One region of the Mesorhizobium sp. ISC15 genome, then DNA from elsewhere that is predicted to be linked to it. Evidence: predicted binding sites of a transcription regulator. Region 1 holds the regulator's gene; each other region holds the start of a gene.

Region 1 (7,443 bases):
TTGCCGACGTCGGTTCGGACGAGGCGATTTCGACAAGCGTCACGCCTTCGCAAAGCAGCGGCGACATCGATCTGACCTTCGGCGACGATGCCATGCTGGCGTTGGCGCGCGGCCATGGTGCGACCGAGGGCGAAAACGGCATGCTCACGCTGACGAGCGGCGCGTCGTCGCTGCTGGTCGCGTTCAATGGCGGCACGGTCAAGCTGACCGCGCTGTCGCCTGGGGCCAACGGAACGGCGGTCGCAAAGGGCACGGTGATCGAGGCGCTGGACAGCACGGCGCCAGCCGCGAGCGGCCAGGCATTCCTGCGGGTCATCGACACGCCGGAAGCATCGCGAAAGATTTCGGACAAGGTGATCGTCTGGCTCGATACGCTGAAGAGCGCCGGCCTGATCGAAAGCCGGTTCAACTCGATCTTCTTCTTCACCGGCGCAAGCCGCGAGCCGGAACTGGCCGGTATCTGGGGCGCGGTCGTCGGATCGTTCCTGACCATGATCGTAACGCTCGCCATCGCCTTCCCGATCGGCGTTTCGGCGGCGATCTATCTTGAGGAATTTGCGCCCAAGAACCGGCTGACGACGATCATCGAAGTGAATATCAACAATCTGGCGGCGGTGCCTTCGATCGTCTTCGGCCTGCTTGGACTTGCCGTATTCCTGAATTTCTTCGGCCTGCCGCGCTCGGCCCCGGTGGTCGGCGGCATGGTGCTGGCGCTGATGACCCTGCCGATCATCATTATCGCCTCACGCGCTTCGCTGCGCGCCGTGCCACCGTCGATCCGCGAGGCGGCGCTTGGCATCGGAGCGTCCAAGGTCCAGACCGTATTCCATCACGTCCTGCCGCTGGCGATGCCGGGTATCATGACCGGCACCATCCTCGGAATGGCGCATGCGCTGGGTGAAACCGCGCCGTTGCTGATGATCGGCATGGTCGCCTTCATCGTCGACATTCCCGGTGGCTTCACCGATCCCGCGACGATCCTGCCGGTGCAGATATTCATGTGGGCCGATTTTCCTGAAGCGGGGTTCCAGCAGAAGACTTCGGCGGCGATTTTGATTTTGCTGGTGTTTTTGGTCATCATGAATGCCATCGCGGTGATACTGCGCAGGCGCTTCGAGCGGCGCTGGTAAGGAGTAGAGGATATGAACATCATGACGGAAGCCAGCGTCGAGCAGAAACTGAGTAGCGGAACCAACGAGCCTTCGATCAAGATGAAGGGCGAAAAGGTCTCCGTTCATTACGGCGAGAAGCGAGCTCTGTTCGACGTGGATCTCGATGTCCGCGAGAACCAGGTGACGGCGTTGATCGGCCCATCGGGCTGCGGCAAGTCGACCTTTCTGCGTTGCTTGAATCGAATGAACGACACGATCGACATCGCGCGGGTAAGCGGCAAGATCACGCTCGACAACGAGGATGTCTACGACCCGAAAATCGATGTCGTCGAGCTGCGAGCTCGCGTCGGCATGGTGTTCCAGAAGCCGAACCCGTTTCCGAAGTCGATCTACGAAAACGTCGCCTACGGTCCGCGCATTCACGGTCTGGCCAGGAGCAAGGCGGAGTTGGACGGCATCGTCGAATCGAGCCTGAAGAAGGCCGGCCTGTTCAACGAGGTCAAGGATCGCCTGCTCGAGTCGGGCACTGGCCTTTCCGGTGGCCAGCAGCAGCGTCTGTGCATTGCGCGCGCCATCGCTGTGTCGCCGGAAGTGATCCTGATGGACGAGCCTTGTTCGGCGCTCGATCCGATCGCCACCGCCCGTGTCGAGGAACTGATTGACGAACTGCGCCAGAACTACACGATCGTCATCGTCACCCATTCGATGCAGCAGGCAGCGCGTGTGTCGCAACGCACGGCGATGTTCCATCTCGGCTATCTGGTCGAGGAGGGCGCGACCGACAAGATGTTCACCAACCCCGACGACAAGCGCACCCAGGACTACATCACCGGCCGGTTCGGCTAAGCGGTCCGGCTAATTTTCGAGCACGAGGACAGTATCATGGGTGAACATACCGTCGCATCTTTCGACGAGGAATTGGAGCACATCGACAGGCTGATCCGCGACATGGACGAGCTCGCCGCCGCGATGGTCGCAGCGTCGATCCGCGCGTTGCTTGCGTCAGATAATGCGATGGCGCAGCGCGTCGTCTCGGATGACGCCATCATGGATGCGCGGCAGCGCGAACTCGACGACAGCGCGATCACGCTGATCGCCAAGCGGCAGCCGATGGCGCAAGATCTGCGCGCCGTGGTTGGCGCAATCCGGATGGCCGGCGATCTCGAGCGCATCGGCGACCTGGCCAAGAACATAGCCAAGCGGGTCAGCGCCGTCGGGCAGAGCGCCACGCCGCGTAATCTCTCGCACGGTATCGACGCGATGGCGGATCTCGTTCTCGAGCAGCTCCGCGGCGTGGTCGAGCACTATGTGTCGCGCAACGCCGGCGCGTTGAAAGAGCTGCGCGCCGCCGACGAGAAGATCGACGTGAAATACACGGCGGTTTTTCGCGAACTCCTGACCTACATGATGGAGGACCCGCGCAACATCACCGCCTGCACGCATCTTCTGTTCTGCGCCAAGAATCTCGAGCGTATCGGCGATCATGTCACCAACATCGCCGAAAACGCCTACTATGTCGTGACCGGGCAGCAATTGCCGGCGGATCGACCGAAGCTCGACGAAACGACGATGTCGGCGTCGGCGACATGACAGGGGTAACCGGCCGATGATCGCGCCGCGCATCATGGTGGTGGAGGACGAAGAGCCGCTGGGCGTCCTCCTTCGCTACAATCTGGAATCCGAAGGCTATCAGGTCGAGGTGGTGACGCGCGGCGACGAGGCCGAAATCCGGCTTCAGGAAAACGTGCCCGATCTTCTGGTGCTCGACTGGATGGTGCCGGCGGTTTCGGGCATCGAGCTTTGCCGTCGCCTTCGGGTGCGTCCCGAAACCGAGCGGCTGCCGATCATCATGCTGACCGCGCGCGGCGAGGAAAGCGACCGGGTGCGCGGCCTCTCGACCGGGGCCGACGACTATCTGGTCAAGCCGTTCTCGACACCGGAATTCATGGCCAGGGTCAAGGCGCTGCTGCGCCGCGCCAAGCCCGAAGTGCTGTCCAGCGTGCTGAAGGTCGGTGACATCATGCTCGATCGCGAATCGCACAGGGTCTATCGCAAGAAGAGCGAGATCCGGCTCGGGCCGACCGAATTCCGGCTGCTCGAATTCATGATGCGGCACCCGGGTCGGGTGTTCTCGCGCAGCCAGTTGCTCGACAATGTCTGGGGCGAGACGATCTACATCGACGAGCGCACGGTGGACGTCCATGTCGGCCGGCTGCGCAAGGCGGTCAACAATGGCCGCATGCCCGATGTCATCCGCACCATCCGCGGCGCGGGCTATGCGATCAGGGAAGACTGAACAGACTGCCTGAATTCAAGCTGCGTTCTTCCATTCAGGCCACGTGCTTCCTGGCCGTGCCGGACTTCCCTTGCGCGCCCGGCGCGAAAATCTCCTGGTCGACGAAGCTCAGCGCTCGCATGGCGCAGCCTTCGCGGATCAGCGGCAGCTCGTTCGGCTCGGTGTCGAAGGAAATCGAACCCGAATGCTGACCGCCGGCGGTCTGAGCGATGGCCTCGCGCAGGGCCGGCTCGATCAGGTCGAAGGCGGCAGCGCTGGCGCCGACCATGGCGACCGGCGCCGGATCGATCAACGCGAACAGGCTGCCAAGCCCGAAGCCGAGCGCTTCGCCGGCCTTGCGGTAGGCTTCGCGCTCGGGTCCGTCCGTCTGGCGCGCCCGGGCCGCCAGTGCCCGCATCTCGGCGTCGCTGACATCGGCGACCGGCTCGGCGTTCTCGCTCAACTGCCTTGCATTGCGCCAGATGGCGTAGTTGCCGGCATAGGCCTCGACGCAGCCGCGCCGCCCGCAGCGGCAAAGCGCGCCGCCCGGCCGGTGGATCATGTGGCCGAATTCGCCGCCTGAGGAATGGGTGCCGGTGAACAGTTCGCCCTTCAGCACCAGCCCCATGCCGATGCCGTGGGAGAGCAGGATGGCGATGAAATCGTCGCGGTAGCGATCCGGGTCGCGCCAGCGCAGCGCCACGGCCATCATGTTGCAGTCGTTCTCCATGATGGCCGGGATGCCGAACTCACGTTCCAGAATGTCGGCGAAGGCAATGTTCGTCTGCGGCGTGATCGGCGACCACAACATGGCGCGCGCATGGGAATCGGTGATGCCCTGGATCGCCAGCGCGATGCGGGCGACGCTTTGGACATCGAGATCGGGATCTTCGAGCCGGCGCCGGACGATGGCGACACATTCGTCGATCAGCTCGTCGCGCGACATGGTCAGCGTGTCCAGCCGGCGCTGTTCCTCGGCGACCACTTGTCCGGCATAATCGATGACGGCGACCGAAAGGAAATTCAGCGACAACACGACGGCCAACACCGCTGCCGCTTCCGGATTGAGGCTAAGGCCGACCTGCGGCCGGCCGCGTTTCAGCGAAACGGTCTCGCTCGCTTTGCTCTCGGTCAGGATGCCTTCCTGGATGAGGTCGGAAGAGATCGCCGATATGGTCGAATGGCTGAGGCCGGTGGTCGCGGCGATCTCGGTTCGCGACGGCTGGCCTGCCCGGCGTACGGCCGAAATCACCATCGCCCGGTTGCGCCGACGCAAATCGTCATGACGGATTCCAACCGACATTCTTTTGCTTCCTCCCTCTTGCCGCGGCCGCTCATGAACCGGAAGCCGTCGGTAGCGTCCGACAAATACTGGCAGAAGCAGAAGGCCCTGTCATTGTTTATTCCGGGGCTCGAAAAAAGTCGGCAGGGACATCAAAATCCATCAGAATTGATGTTGACAGCGCTTCGGCGTTGGACCAGTATTTTTTCGAGGCTCGAAAAAATAGAGCCTTTGTGCCGGCCTTCGGGCCAGTTTGGTCGCGCCGTATCGCGGCGCAGGGAGGACTATCATGAAGAGATTCGCAGCCGCCATCCTGGCGGGGGTCGCCATGTCGCTGACGCTCGCGTCGGTCGCACAGGCGAAGGACAAGGTCATTGGCGTTTCGTGGTCGAACTTCCAGGAAGAGCGCTGGAAGACCGACGAAGCCGCCATGAAGACGGCGATCGAGGCTGCCGGCGACAAGTATATTTCCGCCGATGCGCAGTCCAATCCCGGCAAGCAGCTGACCGATGTCGAGAGCTTGATCTCGCAGGGCGCCAACGCGCTGATCATCCTTGCGCAAGATGCGTCGGCCATCGGGCCGGCGGTGCAAAAGGCGCTGGACGAAGGCATTCCGGTCGTCGGCTATGACCGGTTGATCGAGAACAAGGACGTGTTCTATCTGACCTTCGACAACCAGGAAGTCGGCCGCATGCAGGCCCGCGAAGTGTTCAAGGTGGCGCCGGAAGGCAACTACGTCTTCATCAAGGGCTCGGGCGCCGATCCGAATGCCGATTTCCTGTTCGCCGGCTCCATGGAAGTGCTCAAGGATGCCATCGACAGCGGCAAGATCAAAAATGTCGGCGAGGCGTATACCGACGGCTGGCTTCCCGCCAACGCCCAGAAGAACATGGAACAGTTCCTGACCGCCAACGACAACAAGGTCGATGCGGTGGTTGCCGCCAATGACGGCACTGCCGGTGGCGTCGTCGCGGCGCTGACGGCGCAAGGCTTGGCCGGATCCGTCCCGGTGTCCGGCCAGGACGGCGACCATGCAGCGCTGAACCGCATTGCGCTCGGCACACAGACCGTATCGGTGTGGAAGGACGCGCGAGAGCTCGGCAAGAACGCCGCCGAGATCGCCTCGCAGCTTGCCGACGGCAAGCAGATGACCGACATTGCGGGCGTCAAGGACTTCACCACGCCGGGCGGCAATGCCGTCAAGTCGCTGTTCCTGACGCCGATTGCCATCACCAAGGACAATCTCAACGTCGTCATTGACGCCGGCTGGATCAAGAAGGACGAAGTCTGCGCGGGTGTCGCCGCGGGCAGCGTTGCGGCCTGCAACTGATCTGGATCATTTCGCAAGGAAACGAACGCCGCGGCTGTCAGGCCGCGGCGTTTTTCGAGAGGCTTTCCGCTTCAAATGACCGTGGAAAGCAAATAGCATTCTGTTCCGGCATCCGCGCCAGACGGCAACCCGGTCGGAGGACATCATGACCGACACGGCATCCAACCCACCGGTCGCCCACACGGCCGAAGACCGGGCGCGCGAATCCGAGCTCAGCGCCATCGGACGGTTCCTCAAGGCAACCGAGCTCGATATACGCATGCTCGGCATGGTCGGCGCTCTGCTGGTCATCTGGGTTGGAATTCACATCCTGTCGGGTGGGCTTTTCCTCACGCCGCGCAATCTCTGGAACCTGTCGGTGCAGACCTCCTCGGTGGCGATCATGGCGACCGGCATGGTGCTGGTCATCGTGATGCGCAACATCGATCTTTCGGTGGGCTCCGTCGAAGGCGTGATCGGCATGGTGATGGGCGTGGCGCAGGCCGAATTCCTGATCCGCGTCATGGGGCTCCAGGTGGGAAATCCCTGGATATGGATTATCGCATTGGCTGCCGGTGTGGTGCTCGGCCTCATGATAGGCGCGCTCCAGGGCTTCATCATCGCTTATCTCGAGGTTCCGGCCTTCATCGTGACGCTGGGCGGCTTGCTGATCTGGCGTGGCATGGCGTGGCTGATGACGAGCGGGCGCACCGTCGCGCCGCTCGACGCCACCTTCCAGCTCATGGGTGGCGGGCCGCGTGGCTCGATCGGGGCAACCGCAAGCTGGATCGTCGGCGTTCTCGCCTGTGCGGCCGTCGCTTTCATGCTGCTCAACGGCCGGTCGCAGCGCAAGCGGTTCAAGTTTCCGCTGCGTCCTGTCTGGGCGGAGAGCTTGCTTGGTGTTGTCGCCTGCGCCGCCATCCTCGGCGCCGTGTGGATCGCCAATTCCTATCCCTGGCCAATCGGCATCGTGCGCCAATACGCGCAGCGGAACGGCATCACCGTCCCCGAAGGCGGGCTGTTCATCGCCCATGGCATCGCCATACCGGTGCTGATTGCGGTCGCAGTGGGCATCGTCATGACCTTCATCACCAGGCGCACCCGTTTCGGCCGCTATGTCTTTGCCATTGGCGGCAACCCGGAAGCGGCGGAACTCGCCGGCATCAACACGCGCTGGGTGACCATGAAGGTGTTCATGATCATGGGCATATTGGCCGCAATCAGCGCGGCGATTGCGTCGGCTCGCCTCAATGCCTCGACCAATGCGCTGGGTACGCTGGACGAGTTGCTGGTCATCGCCGCAGCCGTCATCGGCGGCACGTCGCTGGCCGGCGGCTCCGGCACGGTGCTCGGCGCCATGCTGGGCGCGCTTCTGATGCAGTCATTGCAATCCGGCATGGTGTTGCTCGGCATCGATTCACCGCTTCAGAGCGTCGTCGTCGGCGCCGTCCTGGTGATCGCCGTC
Region 2 (7,443 bases), 2.8 Mb from region 1:
GACGAACTGGCTGCGCGAAGCGCGCGAGCGCTTGGGCGGCGGTGTGCCGGCTTCAGGCCGTAATGCCTCGCTGGCCGTCTTCGGCACGATCGGACCCGACGGTGCGGACCGTTGCCCGAATTCCCCGTTGTCCGCCGGATTTGTGTTCATGGCGCCCTACCGTTTGATCTTGCAACGAATCCCCTTGGGCAGAGTAGGGGCGAATATGGCAAAATTGACGACACGCGCTGACCGCGCCGGTCGACAGACCGGTCAGCCATTGTAGCGCTGGAAGACCAGCGAGGCGTTGGTGCCGCCGAAGCCGAAGGAATTGGACAGCGCCACGTCGATCTGGCGGGCCCGCGGCTTGTGCGGCACCAGGTCGATCGCCGTTTCGCGCTCCGGGTTGTCGAGATTGATGGTGGCCGGCGCGATGTTGTCGCGAATGGCGAGGATCGAAAAGATCGCCTCGGCGGCGCCCGCCGCACCCAGAAGATGGCCTATCGACGACTTGGTCGACGACATCGATATTTTCGACGCGGCGTTGCCGACCAGCCGTTCGACGGCGCCGAGCTCGATCGTGTCGGCCATGGTCGAGGTGCCGTGCGCGTTGATGTAGTCGACGTCTGCGGGCGTCAGCTTGGCCCGGTTCAGCGCCGCAACCATGCAGCGAAAGGCGCCGTCGCCATCTTCGGCCGGCGCAGTGATGTGATAGGCATCGCCGGTCAGACCGTAACCGGTTACCTCGGCATAGATCTTGGCGCCGCGCGCCTTGGCGTGCTCCAGCTCTTCCAGAATGACGACGCCGGCGCCTTCGCCCATGACGAAGCCGTCGCGGTCGCGATCATAGGGACGCGAAGCCGTCTCCGGAGCGTCGTTGCGGTCGGTGGACAGTGCACGGCAAGCAGCGAAACCGGCGATCGACAGCCGCGTCACCGGCGCTTCGGCACCGCCTGCGACCATTACGTCGGCATCGCCCCACATGATCAGCCGGGCGGCATCGCCGATGGCGTGCGCGCCGGTGGAGCAAGCGGTGACGACGGCGTGGTTGGGGCCTTTCAGCCCATGCCGGATCGAAACCTGGCCGGAGACGAGATTGATGATTTGGCCGGGGATGAAGAACGGGCTGATGCGGCGTGGTCCGCGCTCCTTCAGGATCATCGCGTTCTCGGCGATGCCTTCGATGCCACCGATGCCGGAGCCGATCAGCACGCCGGTGGCGCACTGCTCCTCATGCGTTTTCGGCGTCCACCCCGAATCCTTCAACGCCTCGTCGGCGGCCGCGATCCCGTAAAGGATGAAGTCGCCGATCTTGCGCAGTTCCTTCGGCTCGAGAACGGCCTCGGGATTGAAGGTGGCGTTATCACCGTTGCCGCGCGGAATGACGTGGGCGACCTTGCAGGCAAGATCCTCCACCTCGAACTCGGTGATGCGCTTGGCTGCGCTGCGGCCGGTCAGAAGCTCCTTCCAGCTATGCTCGAAGCCCATGCCGAACGGCGAAAGCAGCCCAAGGCCCGTGACGACGACACGCCTCATCGCAGGTCCTCCTCGGTGATGACTGCAAATAGCGTCAGGCCGAAGCCTTGTCGATGTACTTCACTGCATCGCCAACAGTCAGAATGGTTTCGGCCGCATCGTCGGGAATTTCGACGCCGAACTCTTCTTCGAACGCCATGACAAGTTCGACCGTGTCGAGGCTGTCCGCGCCCAGATCATCGATGAAGCTCGCCTGCTCCGTCACCTTATCGGCATCGACGCCAAGGTGCTCGATAACGATCTTCTTGACGCGCTCTGCGGTGTCACTCATTTGGGCATCCTCGTCTTTTGGTTGTCTGTCTTCGTTAGCGGGCAGAATGCCGCTAATCAAGCTGAAAGATGGTCCTGCCGGAAACGCAACGGCACCGGACCGGTTTTTGCCCGAACCGCCGGGTTGCGGGCCGCATTACACGAAAATCGGCCTGGGTCCAAGGCGAAAAGGCGGGTTTTCCCGCAACTGTCAAATCATCGCCATGCCGCCATTCACGTGGATGGTCTGGCCGGTGACATAGGCAGCTTCGTTGGAAGCAAGGTAGGCGACGGCGGAAGCGACTTCGGCGCTGGTGCCCATGCGCCGTGTCGGGATCGCCGCCATGATCGCCTCTTTCTGCTTGTCGTTGAGCTTGTCGGTCATCGCCGATTCGATGAAGCCCGGGGCGACGCAGTTGACGGTGATGTTGCGGGTGGCGATCTCCTGCGCCAGCGACTTGGAAAAGCCGATCATGCCGGCCTTGGAAGCGCAGTAATTGGTTTGGCCGGGATTGCCGGTGACGCCGACCACCGAGGTGATGTTGATGATGCGGCCGTGCCGGCGCCGCATCATCGGATGGGTGAGCTCGCGGGTCAGCCGGAACACGGCGGTCAGATTGACCTCGATCACGCTATCCCAGTCGGCGTCCGCCATGCGCACGAACAGCCCGTCCTTGGTGATGCCGGCGTTGTTGACGAGAATGTCGACACCTTCGAGATCGGCCTCGGCCTTCTGGCCGAGCGCCTTGACCTCGTCGCGGTTGGAAAGGTTGGCCGGGAACAGCTTGACCCGGTCGCCGAGCTCGGCGGCCAGCGTCTCCAGCTTTTCGACGCGGGTGCCGTGCAGGCCAACGATGGCGCCCTGCGCATGCAGCACCCGGGCGATCGCCTCGCCTATCCCTCCTGATGCGCCTGTGACGAGCGCCTTGCGGCCAGTCAATTCGAACATGTCTTGTCTCCTGATCTAAGAGAACACCCTTCACACGGGTGGGGTCAAATCGTGGCCGGTTATGCGAGCGCCGCCAATGCCGCCTCGACATCCGCCGCCGTGCCGACAGCGCCTGTGGCGATATCGCGGTTGATGCGCCGAGCCAGTCCCGACAGCACCTTGCCTGCGCCCACCTCGTAAAGCGTCGCAACGCCATTCGCGCCGAACCACTCCACCGTCTCGCGCCAGCGCACGCGGCCGGTCACCTGTTCGACCAGGCGGCGGGCGATGGCGTCGGGATCGCTGGACGGGGTGACCGACACGTTGGAGACTACAGGCACGAACGGCGCGTTCTTCGTCACCCCGGCCAGCGCCTCGCGCATGATCTCGGCCGCCGGTGTCATCAGTGCCGAATGGAAAGGCGCAGAAACTTGCAGCATCAGCGCCCGCTTGGCGCCCTTTTCCGTGCACAGCTTCGCCGCCAGTTCAACCGCCGCCCTGGCGCCGGAGATCACCAACTGGCCACCGCCATTGTCGTTGGCGATCTGGCAAACTGAATCTTTGGCCGCTTCAGCGCAGGCGGCTTCGACATCGGCCTGTTCCAGCCCGATGATCGCCGCCATGGCGCCCTCGCCGGCCGGCACTGCCGCTTGCATGGCATTGCCGCGGATACGCAAGAGCCGGGCGGCATCGGCGATCGAGACGAAACCGGCGGCAGCAAGTGCCGAATACTCGCCGAGCGAATGGCCGGCGACATAGGCGACCTTGTCCTTCAGCGAGAAGCCGCGCGATTCCATAGCCCGGATTGCGGCAAGCGACACAGCCATCAGCGCCGGCTGGGCATTGGCGGTCAGCGTCAGCGTCTCTTCCGGCCCTTCCCAGATCAGCTTCGACAGGTTTTCGCCGAGCGCGTCGTCGACCTCTTCGAAGATCTTCCGCGATTCCGGAAAGGCGTCGGCGAGGTCCTTGCCCATGCCGACAGCCTGGCTGCCCTGTCCCGGAAAGGTGAATGCGACGGCCATCTGTGGCTCCTAAGCGGCTGATTTTTCCTGCCTGTGACGCAAGGCAGGCGGGCAAGTCAAGTCCGCCATCAGCCCAACTCAGGCCGCTCCGGCTCGGCATCGCTGGCCGAGTGCCTGTTCCAAAAGGCTTTTTGTCGATCACTCATGATGAAAATCGCTCACGATTCGTTTGCTGGCTCTTCTTATTTCAGCCACAGGCGCTAGCTTTTTGTGACATATCGATGACAGCTCAATGACGCTTTTGTGTATGGTCGGGGGAATTGTAAGTTGGCAAGGACTAGGAAAGGCGCCGGCAAGGCCGCGCCACAGTTTCTGGAAGGCGATCCGGCCACCGGCTATCTGCCGGGCCGGAAATGGCCCGTTATCCGCTATGGCCTCGTCAGCCTGCTCGCTGCCGCCATTCTGGTGTTTGCGGTCGAACTGATCGTGCGCGGCGACTTTGCCGGCACCGTCGCCTTCTTCCTGCAGCCGTTCAAGCCGGGCTGGACCACCATCATCATTTTCGCGTTGATCCTCATCGGTCTCGATGCCGTGCTCGGCCGCAGCCACCAGAGCCTGATGATCGTCGCGCCGCTGACGCTGGCGCTGGCCTTTGTCGGCCATCAGAAATCGCTCTATCTCGGCGATCCGCTCTATCCGACCGATTTCTTGTATTCACGCCAGATCGTGGCGCTGATGCCGCTTCTGGTGCGCGAACGCCCGGGGACCGCCATCGCTATGGCGGTCGGCATCGTTGGCGGCCTATCGCTGCTCGTCTATGGCTGGCGACTATGGCGCCGCCGGGTACCGGCGCTCAGCCGTAAGGGCCGCCTTGCCCGGCTGACATTGACAGTGCCGCTGCTCGCCTTCTTCGTCTCAATCATGGATTACGCGACCTTCTCGTGGACGCGTGACCGGTTGCAGATCATCCCGATCATGTGGGACCAGAAGGAAAACTACGCCTCCAACGGCTTCGCGCTCGCCTTCGCGCTCAACGTGCCGATGGCCCACGTCTCGGCGCCTGCGGGCTATTCCGACAAGTCGATCGCGGCAATCGACAGGCCTGACGTGACGGTCTCCGTACCGGCCGAGAAGCCCGATATCATCATCGTCATGAGCGAATCCTTCTGGGATCCGACCGAGTTGCCCGGCGTCACCATCACGCCCGATCCGATTCCCAATGTGCGGACGCTGCGCTCGGGCTCGATGTTCTCGCCCGAATTCGGCGGCATGACCGCCAATGTCGAGTTCGAGGCGCTGACCGGCTTTTCCAATGCCTTCCTGCCGGCCGGCAGCATCCCTTACCAGCAATATGTCCGCGCGCCGGTGCCGTCGATGGCCACGTTCCTGAAGAGCCAAGGCTATGAGACGCGCGCCATCCATCCGGGCACGAGCTGGTTCTGGAACCGCACGCCGGTCTATGCGGATTTCGGTTTCGACGACTTCAAGTCGGAGGAAAACCTGCCATATCTCGAAAAGCGCGGGCCGCTGGCCTCGGACGCGGCGATGACCGACGAGATCATCCGCGAGGCCGACGCCACCGACGATCCGTTCTTCTTCTTCGCCGTCAGCCTGCAGAACCACGGTCCCTATGAGCCGAATCGCTACTACAATCCGACCCACAAGGTGCAGGCGCCGACCAGCCAATGGGCGAAGGATTCGCTGCTGAGCTTCACAGAGGGAGCATCCGACGCCGACAAGGGCCTCGAGCGCCTTGTCGAATGGGCGAAGAACCGCCAGCGGCCGACGGTCATCGCCTTCTTCGGCGACCATCTGCCGCCGCTCGGTCCGGTCTATGTCGAAACCGGCTTCCTAAAGGACAATGTCGCGCCGCGCAAGGAGTCGCCTGACCAGATGCTGCGGCATCACCAGACGCCGCTGATCGTATGGTCGAACCGCACCGGACCGGCCGCGGAAATGGGCGCGGTAAGCCCCGCCTTCCTGCCCTACCATATCCTGACCACGGCCGGGATCAGCCACCCCTATTACACCGGCTTCCTCGGCCAGATGCGCGAGCATTACCGTGTCGTCGACCGCAATCTGCTGTTGACGCCGGCGGGCGAAGCCACGCCGGACTGGGCGCGCAAGAAGAAAATCGACCCGGCCATTCGCGATTTCCGCCTGCTGCAATACGACATGATGTTCGGCAAGCGCCACGCAGCGCCCGATTTCTTCCCGGAAACGGTGAAGAAGCTGGTCCCGCATACAAGCTAAAGCTGCCGCGCGACATGTCGTCCTTGCAGCGGCGGATTTTCGGCTCGCCCTTGCCATCCAGCCGGATTCCTGTATAGACGCCCGCAATCTGCCGGTCCTTGCTGGGGGCTGAACGGAGGGCCGGAGGTTTTTCGAAACCTTCGTGTGGGGCCAGAAGCGCTTCCGCCTCCCGTGTCTCCGCTCTCGACCGTCTCGTCATGCTCCTTTCTTCCCCGCCTCCTTTAGGGATCGGCGGGTCAGAGAAGTTGCAGAGGCTTTTGCCGCCGGGAACCGGGAGAGAAACGAAGAAAGGCAAAAGAACAATATGGCTCTTTACGAACATGTGTTTCTTGCCCGGCAGGACCTCTCGCAGCAGCAGGTCGATGCGCTTGTCGAACAGTACAAGGGCGTCATCTCAGCTAATGGCGGGTCCGTCGGCCGGGTCGAGAACTGGGGACTGAAGTCCCTCACCTACCGGGTCAACAAGAACCGGAAGGCATACTATACGCTGATGGACATCACCTGCCCGCCGGCCGCGCTCAACGAGATGGAGCGCCAGATGGGCCTGTCCGAAGATGTGCTGCGTTTCCTCACCATCAAGGTCGATGCGCATGAGGAAGGCCCGTCGGCGATGATGCAGAAGCGCGAAGAGCGCTCGGAACGCGGTGGCTTCGGCGACCGTGACCGCGGCCCGCGCTCGTTCGGCGACCGCGATCGCGGCGACCGTGGCGATCGTCCGCCGCGCAGCTTCGGTGGCGACGCCGGTGCAGACCGTGGCCCGCGCCGTCCGCGCGAAGGTGTTGAAGGGGGTGCAGAATAATGGTCGACATCAACCAGATCCCGACCCGGCGCCCGTTCCATCGCCGCCGCAAGACTTGCCCGTTCTCCGGCGCCAACGCGCCCAAGATCGACTACAAGGACGTACGTCTTCTGCAGCGCTACATTTCCGAGCGCGGCAAGATCGTGCCGTCGCGCATCACCGCCGTCAGCCAGAAGAAGCAGCGCGAACTCGCCAAGGCGATCAAGCGCGCCCGCTTCCTTGGCCTGCTGCCCTACGTGGTTCGCTAACACTCTTTCAGCGGGCGGTTCGCCGCCCGCTTTTTCCCACGGCGACGGGCGCCGCGGGGTCTACCATCAAATCCCGGGTTGAGGTGAAGACCTCTAACTGCCGCGACAGGCAGGACAGCGACATTGGCGGCGACGCCCTCTGCTTCCTGACCTGTTCCAGACAATTCGGCGTCGATGCCAGTGATTTTGGCGCCCAAACGAAGGAACAAAACCATGGACGTCATTCTTCTCGAGCGCGTTTCCCGCCTCGGCCAGATGGGCGACACCGTCAAGGTCAAGGATGGATTCGCCCGCAACTTCCTGCTGCCGCAGGGCAAGGCGCTGCGCGCCAACGAAGCCAACAAAAAGAAGTTCGAAGGCCAGCGCGCCCAGCTCGAAGCCCGTAACCTCGAGCGCAAGTCCGAGGCCACGCAGGTTTCGGAAAAGCTCGACGGCAAGAGCTTCATCGCCGTGCGTTCGGCCGGCGAAACCGGCCAGCTCTACGGCTCG
Region 3 (7,443 bases), 320 kb from region 1:
GCGCCGAACAATTGCAAAGCCGGCGAACGGTGCATCTTCGGATTGTCGAATTTCGGCGTCGGCGAGGGATCCATCACATAGCGGCCCTCGACCTTGACCGGATAGGCGTAGGTGGTGGCGATGCGGCCGTGCCTGGCAATGTCCTCGTAGAGCTTCACATGCATGAGGCCGTATTCCTCCAGCGCATGCATTTTCCGCGTTTCGGTCTCGCGCGGCTCGAGGAAGCGCAAAGGTTCGGGAATCGGCACCTGAAAGACCAGCACCTGGCCTGATGTCAGCGGATGTTCTGGGATGCGGTGGCGGGTCTGGATGATGGTCGCCTTCGCCGTCTCGGTGGTGACGGCGACATTGGCGACCTTCTTGAAGAAGGCACGGATCGAAACCGCATTGGTGGTGTCGTCGGCGCCCTGGTCGATGACTTTCAGCACATCGTCCGGGCCGATGATCGAAGCGGTGACCTGGACGCCGCCAGTGCCCCAGCCATAGGGCATCGGCATTTCGCGTGAGGCAAACGGCACCTGGTAGCCGGGAATGGCGATGCCCTTGAGGATCGCCCGGCGGATCATCCTTTTGGTCTGCTCGTCGAGATAGGCGAAGTTGTAGGCGGCGATGTCGGTCGGTTGTGCGGTCATTCCGCTGCCTCCCTTTTCTCCTCGGCTTTGCCGGCGTTTTCGCGAGCATCATGCTCGGCGCGCATGCGGCGCACGAGGTCGAGCTCGGCCTGGAAGTCGACATAGTGCGGCAGCTTCAGATGCTCGACGAAGCCGGTCGCCTGGACATTGTCGGAATGCGAGATGACGAACTCCTCGTCCTGGGCCGCGGCGACGACATCTTCGCCGAATTCCGAAGCGCGTAACGCCCGGTCGCACAGCGCCATGGCCATCGCCTTGCGCTCGCTCTGGCCGAAGACGAGGCCGTAGCCGCGGGTGAATTGCGGGGGCGCCTTGGCCGAGCCCTTGAACTGGTTGACCATCTGGCACTCGGTGACGCGAACGGAGCCGAGCGGTACCGCGAAGGGCAGCTCCGCGACATCGAGTTCCAACTCGACCTCACCGATGCGAACCTCGCCGACGAAGGGGTGGTTGCGGGCATAGCCGCGCTGGGTGGAATAGCCGAGTGCGAGGAGAAAACCCTCGTCGCCGCGTGACAGCGCCTGCAGGCGGATGTCGCGCGCCATCGGGAATTCCAGCGGCTCGCGGGTGATGTCGCCGGGGACATGGTCCTGCGGCATGTCGCCGTCGGGCTCGATCAGGCCTTCGCGGGCGAGGATGGCGGAGACACGGGGCATGGCTTCCGCCTCGCTGGCACGCTGCTGCGGCTCGGCGACGTCGCCGCCCGCGGCAAGCTCGGGATCGAGCAGCCGGTGGGTGTAGTCGAAGGTCGGGCCGAGAAGCTGGCCGCCGGGAAGATCCTTGTAGGTCGCCGAGACACGCCGCTCGACCAGCATCGCGCCGGTGTCGATCGCCTTGGTGTAGCCGAAGCGTGGCAGCGTCGTGCGATAGGCGCGAACCAGGAAGATCGCCTCGATCATGTCGCCGCGCGCCTGGACGATGGCGAGCGCCGCCAATTCCCTGTCGTAGAGCGAGCCTTCGCTCATCACCCGGTCGACGCCGAGCGCAAGTTGCTCGACGATCTGGTCGAGGCGAAGCGCCGGCACCGAGCGGTCGCCGCGCCGGCGGTCGGCGAGCAGGGCGTGGGCGTTGGCAATGGCCGCTTCGCCGCCCTTTACCGCGACATACATATCACGCCTCCATCGTCTTGATGCGCGTCGTGCGCGGCAGGCAGGCGACGCCGTCCGGGGTGGCGAGGACGATGTCGACGCCACGCGGAAAGCGCTGGTTGTTCTGCTTCCACTGTTCGACGAAATGGCGCGGCATCTGTGCCGGCGCGATGCTTGCAGTCTTTTCGATGCCAGGACCTTCGAGCAACAGAGGGGCGCCTGAAACGAGATCTCCGACTTGCAGGATCAGCGTCGTGGAGCGGTCGGGATAATCCTGGGTGCCTTGTGAGAAGCCGTCGAGCGCCATCATTTCGGCCGGCGTGGCGATCAGCGCGAAATGCGCATCGGCCGGCGTGTTGGCCAGGGGCGCGCCGGTGTGGAAGCCGAGCCAGGATTTCACCGCTACCGGGGCCTGCAAAACGGGGTCGAGCCACAGCGGCGTGTCGTTGTCGCACAGCGCCAGCGCAATGGCGCCCGCGGTGGCTGACAGCGGCGCCGGCGGGCGGGCAAAGACCGGCAGAGGCTGCAGGGTGCCCGGCCGCGCCATTGCGTCCATCACGGCGCGGAACACCGTCTGGGCGTCGAACACCGGATCGGCAAAGCCGCCTTCGATCGCTTGGGTTACGATGTCCATCAGTCTTCTCCGCGTACCATGGTGAAGAAATCGACCTTCGTTGCCGCCGTCTCGGCGCGACGCCGTTCACGTGCGCTGGCCAGTGCGGCCTGCAGCGGCGCAATGAGTTTGGTCTCGACCTCACGGCGCAGGGCAGGGTCCTGCCAGAGCGCGTCGGCGATCGCCGCCAGTTTTGCTTTCTGCCTGTCACGGCCCAGCGCGTAGCAGTGGCCGACCTGTCCGGAGGCGAGCCGGACGGTAGCGCGGGTGACCGTCGCCTCGCCAACGTTGAACGGCGCGCCGCCGCCGCCGATGCGGCCGCGCACGGTGACCAAGCCGGTTTCGGGGCCGCGCAGGAGTTCCGCCTCAGAAGGCAGGCCGGCTTCGTTCCACAGCCGGACGATATCGTCGCCGGTCGATTGCGCCAGCGTTGCCATAACGGCCTTGCGCTGAGCCTGATCGCGCGCTTCCTGTCCTCGCATGGTTAACATTCCCTTGCATCGAAAATTCGTCTATTGATATAGACAATTATACAAATTATACCTATTATCTAATGCGTGTCTATGACGGGTGCATGACACCGGCGAAAAGATCGGGGCAAGACATGATCGGGCAGCCCAGCAGCATAGAGCGGCGCAGCGGCGTCTCGCTGTGGCGGCAGATCGCCGATCAAATCCTGCGTTCGATCGCCGTCGGCGACTTTGCCGAGAATACCGCGCTGCCGCCGGAAGTCGCGCTGGCCGAGCGCTATGGTGTCAACCGCCATACGGTGCGCAGCGCCATCGCAGCACTGGTGCAGGATGGCGTGCTCAGGGCCGAGCAGGGGCGCGGCACTTTCGTGCTTTCGCGCAAGCGCCTGTCCTATCCGATCGGCGCCCGCACCCGTTTTTCGGAGGGCTTGCAGGGGCAGGCGTCCGAGCGCCGCAGCGTACTGCTCGAATCGGCGGTCGAGCCGGCCAGCCGGCGCGTCGCCGAAGGGCTGGGGCTTGCCAAGGGTTCGAATGTGATACGCCTTGAGACACGCGGCGAAGCCGATGGACAGCCGGTCTCGCGTGCCACCGGCTGGTTCGAGGCGGGACGCTTCGCCGGCATCGATGCTGCCATGGCTGAAACAGGATCGATCACCGCCTCGCTCCAGCGTTTCGGCATCAGTGACTATCTCAGGCAATCGACGGTGCTGTCGGCGCGCCACGCGGATGCCGCCGACCTTGCCGATCTCGATCTGCAGCCCGGCGCCATCGTGCTGGTCACGGTCGCCGTCAACATCACGCCGGACGGCCAGCCGATCCAGTTCGCCGAAACGCGGTTTCCGGCTGAGCGCGTCGAGCTCAAACTGTCGGCGCTGTAGGTAGTGCCGGTCTTATACGAGACCGTGATTTATCTGACTCACGCTGATGTCATACCAGCTCGGTCGCGCTTACATGTCAGCGGCTTGGCGTTTGAGGACCGCCTTCCCCCACTCCGTCTCGGCTTCGCCGAGCCACCTCTCCCCCCTCCGGAGGGAGAGGAAGGGAGCCCGCTGACGGCGAGAGAAGGAGTCTGGTTGAGGGAGCGTTGGCTGCAATAGGCTCGCACCCTTCCTCTACCCCGTCGATCGGGGGAGAGGTGGCTCGGCGAAGCCGAGACGGAGTGGGGGTCGACCTGCGCGGGGCGTTGTCATTCGGGCCGGTTCACCGCCTGCCGTGTTATGACCCGACTTCGATTACCGCCTTGATCAGGCCGGATTTCTCATGCGCCCAGCGGGCGAGGTCGCGCGGCGTCTCGCCAAGCGTCGTGCGATGGGTGATGAGCTTTGCCAGCGGCACAGCACCATCGCGGATCGAGGCGGCGACATGGTCGAAGTCGGCGCGCAGCGCGTTGCGGCTGCCGATCAACGTCATCTCGCGCTTGTGGAATTCGGGATCGGAAAAGACGATGTCGTCCTTGACGACGCTGACCAGGACCAGCGTCCCGCCATGCGCGACATGGGCGAAGGCCGACTGAACGGACTGGGTGTTGCCGGTGGCGTCGAAAACCACGTCAAAACCTTCGCCGCCGGTCGCCTCCCGCACCAGATCGGTCGCAGACGCCTGCGAACCGTCGAGGGTCGCAAAGCCGAGTTCGTTTGCGGCGAAACCCAGCCTCTCCGCGCTCATGTCGAGCAGCGTCACGTCGAGACCGGCGATGCGGGCGAACAGCGCCGTGCCGAGGCCGATCGGCCCTGCGCCGATGACCAGCGTGCGCGCGCCTGGCTGCGCCAGCGAGCGCCGCACGGCATGCGCCCCGATCGCCAGGAATTCGACGGCGGCGGCATCCGCCAGCGACAGGCCGTTTGCCGGATAGAGATTTTGCGCCGGCACCAGGATCCGTTCGCACATGGCGCCGTCGCGGTGGACGCCGAGCACCTCGATCCTGACGCAGCAATTCGGCTTGCCCTGCCGGCAGGCGATGCATTTGCCGCAAGCGAGATAGGGGTTGATGATCACCGGTTCGCCGACGGACAGATCGACGCCTTCGCCGGCCTCGATCACAGTGCCAGAAACCTCGTGGCCCATGATGCGGGGATAGGCGAGGAACGGATGCTTGCCCTCGAAGATGTGATAGTCGGTGCCGCAGATGCCGACATGACTGACCGCGACCAGCGCCCAGCCAGAGGGCGGAGTGCCTGGCGCCGGGCGGTCTTCCAGAACAAGCTCACCGGGCGAGCGGCAGACGACGGCTTTCATGCTTTGATCCAGTCGGTTCATGGCACCGCCGGCCCCGGTTGCGCCGGGCCGGCGGTTGTTAAGATAGTCTACTTGCCGCGGCGGCGCAGGCCGTCGAAATAGACGATGACGATGATTAGCACGCCGGTAATGATGCGCTGCCAGAAGGCATTGACGTTCAAGAGATTGGCGCCGTTGTTGATGGTGGCGAGGATGAAGGCGCCGAGCAGCGGCCCGTGCACCGAGCCGACGGCGCCGAACAGCGAGGTGCCGCCGATCACCGACGAGGCGATCGCCTGCAACTCCCAGCCCTCGGCCTGCGTCGGATTGCCGATGCCGATGCGCGACGCGAGCAGCACGCCGACGAAAGCCGCACACAGGCCCGACAGCGTATAGGCCATGTAGATGGTGCGCTGGACATTGACGCCGGACAGACGCGAGGCCTCGGCGTTGGAGCCGACCGAGAACAGATACCGGCCCCAGCGGCTGTGATGCAGGAAGATGTAGGCGGGGATGCCGACCAGGATCACCATCCAGAACAGATTGGGGACGCCGAGAAACGAGCTGCGCGAAAACAACTGGAAGGCGTCGTTGTTGATCGAGATCGAGTTGCCGTTGGTCATCAAAAGGCCAATGCCACGCAGCGAGGTCAGTGTCGCCAGCGTGATGATGAAGGGCGGCAGGCCCATCCTGACGATGCCGAAGCCGTGGAACATGCCGATGGCGACACCGACCAGCAAGGTGACCAGGATGGCGAGGAAGACCGGCACCCCGGCGTTGATCAGCATCGCCACGATGACGGTGGCGAAGCCGACCACGGCGCCGACGGAAAGGTCGATGCCTCCGGTGATGATGACGAAGGTCTGGCCGACCGCCAGGATGGCTATCATCGAGCCCTGCCGCAGCAGGTTCGAGATATTGTTGGCGGAGGCGAAGCTCGGCGTCGCCACCGACAGGATGATCCACAAAAGAACCAGCAGCGCCAGCAGCGTCAGCCCGAACAGCGCGTTGTAGTTGCGTTTCGGCCTTTCGGCCGGGATCGCCTCGGTGCTCATATCTGTCCTCCCGGTTTTTCTTGTTTCTCGGCGAGCGCCTGATTGAGAATGTCCTCATGATTGGCGGTGCGGAAACCATGCGTGGCCACCAGCTTGCCGCGCCGGAATACATGCAGCGTGTCGGCCAGTTCATAGACCTCGGGCAGATAGGACGAGATCAGGATGATGCCGGCGCCCTTGGACAACAGTTCGCCGAACAGACGGTAGATCTCCGCCTTGGTGCCGACATCGACGCCAACTGTCGGCTCGTCGAAGATGAACAGCTTGGCGCCGTGCGCCAGCCATCTGCCGATGACGATCTTCTGCTGGTTGCCGCCGGACAGGCTGGAGGCGAGCGCGTTGCGCGTCGGCGTCTTGATCCTGAGATTGGCGATCTGGCGATCCGCCTCGGTCTTCTCCTGTGCGCTGGAGATCAGCAGATTGCTGGAGATGCGCTTGTAGATCGGCAGATTGAGATTGAGGCCGACCGGCAGGTTGAGGCAGAGGCCCTGGTCACGGCGGCTTTCCGGCGCCAGCGCCATGCCGAGCCTGATAGCGTCATGCTCGGAGTTGACCTGAACCTCCTTGCCCTCCCAGAGGATCTGGCCGGCCGACTTGCGATGACGGCCGTAGAGCGTGGTGACGAACTCGCTGCGCCCGGCACCGATCAGGCCGTAGAGCCCGACGATTTCGCCGGCCCGGACCGTCATCGAGACATTTTCGAAGCCCTTGCCGGAGAGATTTCTGGCTTCGAGGAGCGTCGCGCCCGGGGTAAAATGCTCCTTGTGGTAGACTTGCTCGATCGAGCGGTTGATCATCATCTTGACCAGCTCGGCGTCGTTGGTCTCGGCGATGTTCCTGGTGCCGACAAGCGTGCCGTCGCGCAGCACCGAGACGCGGTCGGCGAGCTCGAACACCTCTTCCATGCGGTGGCTGATGTAGATGATGGTGACGCCTTCGCCCTTCAGCCGGCGGATCAGCGTGAACAGCTGGTCGGCTTCCTTCCGGGTGAGGTAGGCGGTCGGCTCGTCGAAGATCAGGAACTTGGTGCCGCGCACGGTGGCGCGGGCGGCGGCGATCAGCTGCTGCTGGCCTATGGTCAGGTCACCCAGCACGACATGCGCCGGCAGATCGAAGCCGAGATCGTCGATGATCTTCTGCGCTTCCCTGACCATAGCCCGCTGCTGCAGGATGCCGAAGCGGGAATCCTCCTCGCCGAGGAACATGTTGGCCGCGACAGTGAGATGGCGGCACAGAACGACCTCCTGATGCACGGCATTGATGCCGAGCGCCATCGCCTCATGCGGGGTCGCCAGCGCTGCCGGCTTGCCCTCCCAGATGACGTCGCCGGCAGTGCGCGGCATAACGCCGGTCAGCAGCTTGATCAGGGTG
Region 4 (7,443 bases), 310 kb from region 1:
TGCAGATCGCGCGCAACCTCGTCACCGGGCCGCGGCTGGTGTTCATGGACGAGCCGACCGGCGGCCTCGACGTCTCGGTGCAGGCGCGGCTACTCGATCTGTTGCGCGGCCTTGTCACCGATCTCGGCCTCGCGGCCATCGTCGTCACCCACGACCTTGCGGTGGCGCGGCTTTTGTCGCAACGCATGATGGTGATGAAGGACGGCCGCGTCGTCGAAAGCGGCCTCACCGACCGCGTGCTCGACGATCCGCGCGCGCCTTATACGCAATTGCTGGTTTCCTCGATTTTGCAGGTTTGACGATGGCGCCAAGTCACCCCCCTCTGGCCTGCCGGCCATCTCCCCCTCAAGGGAGGAGATTAGCAGCTTTCATGCCTCGCCCCTTCTGCAACGCAGGAGAATGGCGAAACCGAATACGACAGCCGATCTCCCCCCTTGAGGGGGAGATGGGCGGCAGGCCAGAGGGGGGTGCTGTCCCGCCAACGAACGACGATTGGAGCACCTTCTGATGGCAACCCCTCTCGTCGTCTCCGATGTCGCCAAGAGCTTCACCATGCATCTGCGCGACGGCATCAAACTGCCTGTCGTCGCCGGCGTCTCGTTCTCGATCAGGAGCGGTGAATGCGCAGTGCTCGGCGGCCCCTCTGGCGCCGGCAAGAGCTCGATCCTGAAGATGCTCTACGGCAACTACGCCGTCGACGCAGGCCAGATCATCGTCCAGCACGAGGATGGGCTCATCGATCTCGCAACGGCCAGCCCGCGCACCGTGCTTGCCGTGCGCCGGCTCACGATCGGCTATGTCAGTCAGTTCCTGCGCACCGTGCCGCGCGTCTCCGCCCTCGACGTTGTCGCCGAACCGCTGGTCGAGCGCGGCGCGGACCGTGAGGTCGCGCGCAATAAGGCGCGCGCCTTGCTGGCGCAGCTCAACCTGCCCGAAAAACTCTGGATGCTGCCGCCGGCGACCTTTTCCGGCGGCGAGCAGCAGCGCGTCAACATCGCGCGCGGCTTCATCACCGAGCATCCGATCCTGCTGCTCGACGAGCCGACCGCCTCGCTCGATGCCAGGAACCGCGACGTGGTGATTGCGCTGATCGCGGCCAAGAAGGCGGCCGGCGTCGCCCTGCTTGGCATCTTCCACGACCACGACGTGCGCGAGGCGGTAGCCGACCGCGTCATCGACGTGACCGCTTTTGCCGCCGGGAAAATCGCCGCATGACCAGAAAACTGTCGGAAGCGCCGCTTGTCCACGAGACGGCGGAAGTCGAGAACTCGACGCTTGGCCGCTGGACCGAGATCGCCGACCGCTGCCGGGTTTCGGAAAGCACGCTGGGCGACTATTCCTACATGATGCAGGACTGCGGCGTCTGGTGCGCGACGATCGGCAAATTTGCCAACATTGCCGCCAATGTGCGCATCAACGCCACCAACCACCCGACCTGGCGGCCGACGCTGCACCATTTCACCTATCGCGCCTCGGACTATTGGGACGACGCCGAGCACGAGAGCGAATTCTTCGCCCAGCGTCGCGCCAAGCGCGTCACCATCGGCCACGACACCTGGCTTGGCCACGGCTCGACCATCCTGCCCGGCGTCACCGTCGGCGATGGCGCAGCGGTCGGCGCCGGCGCCGTGGTGTCGAAGGACGTCGCGCCCTACACCATTGTCGGCGGCGTGCCGGCGAAACCGATCCGCGAACGCTTCGACCGCCGCACGGCGGAACGTTATCAGGCGCTCGCCTGGTGGGATTGGGACCATATCAGGCTGCGCGCCGCGCTCGACGATTTTCGCGCGCTTTCGGCGGAAGCGTTTCTGGAGAAGTACGGTGAGTAGTGAGTAGTGAGTAGTGAGTAGTGAGTAGTGAGTAGGAGATAGGAAGTCGCGGATTGGACGAAGGTCTCTCTTTTCACTACTCACTACTCACTACTCACTCCCAACACACTACTCACTCCCACCACCACACCATTCATATCCCTGACACATGACTCGGACAAAGGCGGTCTTTCCCAGGAGATCGCCATGCCCATCAAACCTTCGCTCGCCGGATTCTTTGCCGGCTCGAACCCGAACCCTCCCGTGCATCTCGGCACGCGCTACGACAGGTCAGGCAATTTTCTCATCGAGCCTGGCAACACGGTTGTCTGCCACCTTGTCAGCGGCTCAGCGTCCGAAACGGCGGTCATCGAAGTGCGTGAGCGGATGCGCGCCATGGCCGATGCCGACCGACTGGCCTTCACGCCGATCTCCAGCCTGCACATGACGCTGTTCCAGGGCATCATCGAATATCGCCGCCGGCTTCCCTTCTGGCCTGAGGATGTGCCCCTCGACACCAGCATCGACGACATGACCCGGCTCTATCTTGAGCGCCTGAACGGCGTCGAGGACCATGGCGCGTTCAAAGTCAGGGTTATCGACGTCGTGCCGACCGGCCTGACCGTTGCCGGCGCCTCCGACGAGGATGAGCGCGTCATGCGCGCGTGGCGCGATGCCCTGTCGGTGCCGTTCGGATACCGGCATCCTGACCACGACACCTACGCGTTCCACATAACCTTCGCCTACCAGCTCCGCCGTCTCGACGACGAAAGCGCATCTCAATGGCAGGACCTGTTTGATGACTGTCTCTCGTTGCTCGCCAGTCAAGCTCCGGTGATCGAGCTGCGGCCTCCGGCATTTTGCAGCTTCAAGGACATGAAGCCTTTCGAGGAGCTTCTTGTCCTGGGCTGACGGCGCGACGTCTCTGCCTGTGGGCAGTAACAAAACTGACATCAATCCGACACCGCAGGTTCATGCGGCTGCGCTAGCGAGGGTCAACGGACCTTCAACTGCGACTGGACTGGAACTTGCCTATGTCAGCAACCTCAGCCACGCTGGAAATCCGCGGCGTCACCCGCCGGTTTGGCAAGAACACCGCTGTCAGCAATGTCGACATCTCGATCCCGCACGGTCAGATGGTCGGCATCATCGGCCGTTCCGGTGCCGGCAAGTCGACCCTTTTGCGCATGATCAACCGCCTCATCGATCCCAGCCAAGGGTCGATTTTCTTTGACGGCGCCGAAGTCTCCAGCCTGCGCGGCTCGCTGCTCAGGCGCTGGCAGCGCGACTGCGCCATGATCTTCCAGCAGTTCAACCTGGTGCCGCGTCTCGACGTGCTGACCAACGTCTTGCTCGGCCGGCTCAATCACCGCTCGACCGTTGTCAATCTGCTCGGTGTCTTTTCTCGCGAGGAACGGGCCGAGGCGATCGCGGCGCTCGAGCGTCTCGACATTGCCCGCACGGCGCTGCAGCCGGCCGGCACCTTGTCCGGCGGCCAGCAGCAGCGCGTTGCGATTGCCCGTGCCATGATGCAGCAGCCGAAGGTGATCCTTGCTGACGAGCCGATCGCCTCGCTCGACCCGCTCAACGCCAAGGTGGTTATGGATTCGCTGCAGGACATCAATCTGCGCGAGGGCATCACCGTCGTCACCAATCTGCACACGCTGGATACCGCGCGCACCTATTGCAACCGCATCATCGGCATGGCCGCCGGCAAGGTCGTGTTCGACGGCCCACCCGAAGACCTCAACCGCGAAGCCGTGCGCATGGTCTACGGCGCCGACAGCAATGGCGGCGAAATCTCCGAGGCCATCACCTCGACCAGCGTCACCATCAAGCAAAAAATCGCCGCATCCGCCGGACCGCTCGAGCCCGCATTTCCGGGCTACTAGTTCCATGATCCCGACAAGTGGATACCGGTATCCGGAAACGATCATGGACAAGCAAAAGAGCGCCTGGATCGCCGGCCCACGTCAAGGGCGCTGTCAAAATTCGAACGCTACCGGCGCGATGCCGGAACCAACAGGAGAGACGCGACATGTTTAGAAAGATGCTTTTCGGTGCTGTTTCCATCATCGCCATGGCGATGGGCGCGGTTCAGGCACAGGACCTGAAGGAATTCCGCGTCGGCATTCTGGGCGGCGAGAACGAAGCCGACCGTCTGCGCAACTACCAGTGCTTCGCCGACCACATCAAGGAAGTGCTGGGCGTCGAGAAAGTCTCGCTGTTCCCGGCCGCCGACTACGACGGCGTCATCCAGGGCCTGCTCGGCGGCACGCTTGACTATGCCGAGCTCGGCGCTTCCGCCTATGCCAAGATCTATCTCGAAAACAAGGACGCGGTTGAGCCTATCCTGACGACGGTCCAGACCGACGGTTCGACCGGCTATCATTCGGTCATGGTCGCCCGTGCCGATTCCGGCATCAAGACGCTCGCCGACATGAAGGGCAAGAAACTCGGTTTCGCCGATCCCGATTCGACTTCGGGTTACCTGATCCCGGTCACTTCACTGCCCAAGGACATCGGCATGGATGTGAAGAGCTACTTCGCGTCGACCGGTTTTGGTGGCGGCCATGAACAGCTCGTCCTCGAGGTCCTGAAGGGCACCTTCGATGCCGGCACCACCTGGGCCTCCGGCGTCGGCGACTTCAAGGACGGCTACAGCTCGGGCAATCTGCGCAAGATGGTCGACAAGGGCGTCCTCAAGATGGACGATCTTGTCGAATTGTGGCAGTCGCCGATGATCCCGAACGGCCCGCTGGTGCTGCGTGCGTCGATCGATGCCGGCGCCAAACAGAAGGTCACCGATTTCCTGACCAAGCTTCCGGAAACCGATCCAGCCTGTTTCTCGGCGATACAGGGCGGCGACTTCAAGGGCTATTCGCCGGTCACCCCGGAATTCTATCAGGCAATCATCGACGCCCGTAAGGCGAAGATCGGCTCGTAAGTAAACTGCCACAACGCCGCCGGGGCCATGTGCCGCCGGCGGCGTTGCCGCATCATGGGCCAGGGATCGATAAATGAGTGCGACCGACGTTTACCGTGCGCCTGCGCTTTCACCGGAGGGAGCCACTGTCGAGCGGCACTGGCGTGACCTCGCCGCCCGCCGGCGCCTTTACACGATCGGAGGCCTGGTTTTCCTGTTTCTCGCGCTCTCTGGCTCGCTCTGGTTCGCCAACGAAACCAACGCCGGAAAGTTCTTCGACCGCCTTCCATATATCGCCGACTTTTTCACGGAATTGAAGCCGCGCGACTGGTTCGATCCGGTGCGCGCGCTGTTCGACCTGCCGTCCCCCTACGACGATGGCAGCCTCAAGTTCGACTACCCCGAAGGCCGGGTCTACCTGACCCAAAGCATCTACGTTCCGGAATACTTCTACCGGATGATCGAGACGCTGAACATTGCCCTGTTTTCGACGCTGGTGGGCTCCACATTCGGTTTCCTGCTCTGCTTCCTGGCTGCGGGCAATATCACGGCCAGCCGCTGGCTCCGTTTCACCACGCGCCGCTTCCTTGAAATTGTCCGCGCCTTTCCGGAAATCGTCATCGCCGGCTTCTTTCTGGCGGTCTTCTCGCTAGGACCCATTCCGGCGATCCTCGCGGTCAGCATCCACACCGTCGGCGCACTCGGAAAAATGTTCTTCGAAGTGGTCGAGAATGCCGACATGAAGCCTGAAGAAGGTTTGCGAGCCGTTGGCGCCAACTGGGTCGAACGCGTGTGGTTCGGCATCGTGCCTCAGGTTCTGCCCAACTTCATGAGCTATTTCCTGCTCCGCTTCGAGATCAATGTGCGCGCTTCGACCATTCTCGGCGCCGTCGGCGCCGGCGGCATCGGCGAATCCCTGCGTCTTTCGATCAGCCGGGGCCATGAGGCCAAGACCATCGCCATCGTCTTCCTGCTGTTCTGCACGATTGTCGCCGTCGATCAGTTTTCGGCGTGGCTGAGACATCGTCTTGTCGGCCGGCAAGCGTTCGCATACGGGCGCGGAGAGTAATGCGATGAACGCCGACGCCATCAACGACATCGCCACTCGCCATCCGAATGCGTTCCGGCGATCCCTATGGAAGCGCTACGCCACCCCGCTCGGTATCGTTCTCTGCATCCTCTACACATTCTATTGCGCGTGGTTCTTCTCGATCGTCACCGTTCTCGAAAAAGCGAACTGGAACCTTGCCGGCGCGTATCTCGCCGACTGGGTGTCTTACGAAATCCGGCCTGACATCGAATTCAAAGACAACCATCTGACGATCGACTACTCCCGCTTTTCCAAGCTGGGATCCAATCCAAATCCCGACTGGGTGGCCAAGCAGATGGCGGTGATCGAGCGGCGGGTCGACGCAGCGCCAGCACCGGCGAGCGCGACCGGCAAGTCGTCGCAGGATTCGTTTATGGCGCCTGGCGCGCCGACCGCCGAGAATCCAGCCGTCCCGTCAGGCCAATCCGCTCCGGCTGTGCCTGAAACGGTGCGCGAAAACGCCGTCGTGGCCGCGACTGTCACTCTTGGCAATGGTCAGATCGCCATCGCGCCAGACCTTGTCACCGTGACGCGCGGCGCCGAAAGCGTCATTTTCGACATTGCCAAGGACAGCTCTGTGACGCCGCGCACACCGCTGCCTGACTGGATCGAGCAGCGCAGGCCAGGCTCGACAGCCTATGTCTCGTTCGGATTTCTCGGTCGCGCTGAAGTCCAAAACGACGAAGTCGTTGCCTGGAGGCGTTTCTTCGGCTGGGCCAATTTCGTGTTCGACACGAACTCGCCATTCTGGGGAAAGCCGTTCGGCGAGGTCGCTTCACTGATTATCTCCGGAGCACGCATCGATCCGTCGCGATCAAACGCGGCGCTCGCCTGGGACAACATCCTCAACAACGCCGAGTGGCAGCACGGCGACGTCTGGCTGAAGCTTTTGCAGACCATCGTCATGGCTTTCGTCGGCACGGTGCTGGCATCGATCGTCGCCTTTCCGCTCGCCTTCCTGGCTGCGCGCAACGTCACGCCGAGCCGGATTGCCAACCAGGCAACAAAACGCTTCTTCGATTTCCTGCGCTCGGTCGACATGCTGATCTGGGCGCTGTTCTTCACGCGTGGCTTCGGTCCGGGGCCGCTGGCCGGCATGTCGGCGATCTTCTTCACCGACACCGGAACCCTGGGCAAGCTCTATTCCGAGGCGCTGGAAAACATCGACGACAAGCAGCGCGAGGGCATCCGCTCGGTTGGCGCCACGCCGGCAATGGTGCAGCGCTATGGCGTGCTGCCCCAGGTTCTGCCGGTATTCCTTAGCCAATCCCTCTATTTCTGGGAATCGAACACGCGGTCAGCGACGATCATAGGCGCTGTCGGCGCCGGCGGCATCGGCCTGAAATTGTGGGAGGCCATGCGCACCAACACCAATTGGGCCAATGTTTTCTATATGGTTCTGTTGATCCTGGTTGTCGTCTTTATCTTCGACAACATTTCCAGTTTTCTCCGCCGCAAACTGATGGGATCGGTCGAAACGGCAACGCGGAGCGGCGCGAGCGAGCGCCCGCCGGCCTGGCGCCGGCAACTCGGGTCGCCTGAGAGGAAGGCTTAGCTGCGTGCTAATAAGCACCAGCCCTCTTCCAGCCGCTCTTGATGTGCTTGTAGCCGTCGCGATA

The links. The regulator PhoB, encoded in region 1, activates phosphate uptake and scavenging genes when phosphate is short. The targets are predictions, from matches to a motif close to TGTCATNNANCTGTCAT.
Region 2: the regulator PhoB is predicted to act here: its motif matches at 3,936-3,952, upstream of RPG13_RS16445 (LTA synthase family protein).
Region 3: the regulator PhoB is predicted to act here: its motif matches at 2,897-2,913, upstream of phnF (phosphonate metabolism transcriptional regulator PhnF).
Region 4: the regulator PhoB is predicted to act here: its motif matches at 2,757-2,773, upstream of phnC (phosphonate ABC transporter ATP-binding protein).

Annotation. Positions count from the first base shown of each region.
Region 1 covers NZ_JAVSPX010000001.1:593,552-600,994, reverse strand. Annotated here, with positions in the region: gene pstA (phosphate ABC transporter permease PstA) at 1-1,130, shown strand, start outside; gene pstB (phosphate ABC transporter ATP-binding protein PstB) at 1,143-1,958, shown strand; gene phoU (phosphate signaling complex protein PhoU) at 1,995-2,702, shown strand; gene phoB (phosphate regulon transcriptional regulator PhoB) at 2,719-3,408, shown strand; gene RPG13_RS02955 (ROK family protein) at 3,443-4,690, opposite strand; gene xylF (D-xylose ABC transporter substrate-binding protein) at 4,959-5,999, shown strand; gene RPG13_RS02945 (sugar ABC transporter permease) at 6,145-7,443, shown strand, end outside.
Region 2 covers NZ_JAVSPX010000001.1:3,440,028-3,447,470, reverse strand. Annotated here, with positions in the region: gene mltG (endolytic transglycosylase MltG) at 1-150, opposite strand, end outside; gene fabF (beta-ketoacyl-ACP synthase II) at 253-1,515, opposite strand; gene RPG13_RS16460 (acyl carrier protein) at 1,550-1,786, opposite strand; gene fabG (3-oxoacyl-[acyl-carrier-protein] reductase) at 1,976-2,713, opposite strand; gene fabD (ACP S-malonyltransferase) at 2,773-3,714, opposite strand; gene RPG13_RS16445 (LTA synthase family protein) at 3,982-5,907, shown strand; gene rpsF (30S ribosomal protein S6) at 6,212-6,706, shown strand; gene rpsR (30S ribosomal protein S18) at 6,706-6,954, shown strand; gene rplI (50S ribosomal protein L9) at 7,168-7,443, shown strand, end outside.
Region 3 covers NZ_JAVSPX010000001.1:276,121-283,563, reverse strand. Annotated here, with positions in the region: gene RPG13_RS01430 (alpha-D-ribose 1-methylphosphonate 5-phosphate C-P-lyase PhnJ) at 1-632, opposite strand, end outside; gene RPG13_RS01425 (carbon-phosphorus lyase complex subunit PhnI) at 629-1,741, opposite strand; gene phnH (phosphonate C-P lyase system protein PhnH) at 1,743-2,354, opposite strand; gene phnG (phosphonate C-P lyase system protein PhnG) at 2,354-2,815, opposite strand; gene phnF (phosphonate metabolism transcriptional regulator PhnF) at 2,938-3,681, shown strand; gene RPG13_RS01405 (zinc-binding alcohol dehydrogenase family protein) at 4,019-5,038, opposite strand; gene RPG13_RS01400 (ABC transporter permease) at 5,107-6,072, opposite strand; gene RPG13_RS01395 (sugar ABC transporter ATP-binding protein) at 6,069-7,443, opposite strand, start outside.
Region 4 covers NZ_JAVSPX010000001.1:284,318-291,760, forward strand. Annotated here, with positions in the region: gene phnK (phosphonate C-P lyase system protein PhnK) at 1-299, shown strand, start outside; gene phnL (phosphonate C-P lyase system protein PhnL) at 508-1,215, shown strand; gene RPG13_RS01445 (DapH/DapD/GlmU-related protein) at 1,212-1,829, shown strand; gene RPG13_RS01450 (DUF1868 domain-containing protein) at 2,016-2,720, shown strand; gene phnC (phosphonate ABC transporter ATP-binding protein) at 2,843-3,700, shown strand; gene phnD (phosphonate ABC transporter substrate-binding protein) at 3,847-4,755, shown strand; gene phnE (phosphonate ABC transporter, permease protein PhnE) at 4,829-5,803, shown strand; gene phnE (phosphonate ABC transporter, permease protein PhnE) at 5,808-7,379, shown strand; gene RPG13_RS01475 (sugar phosphate isomerase/epimerase family protein) at 7,387-7,443, opposite strand, start outside.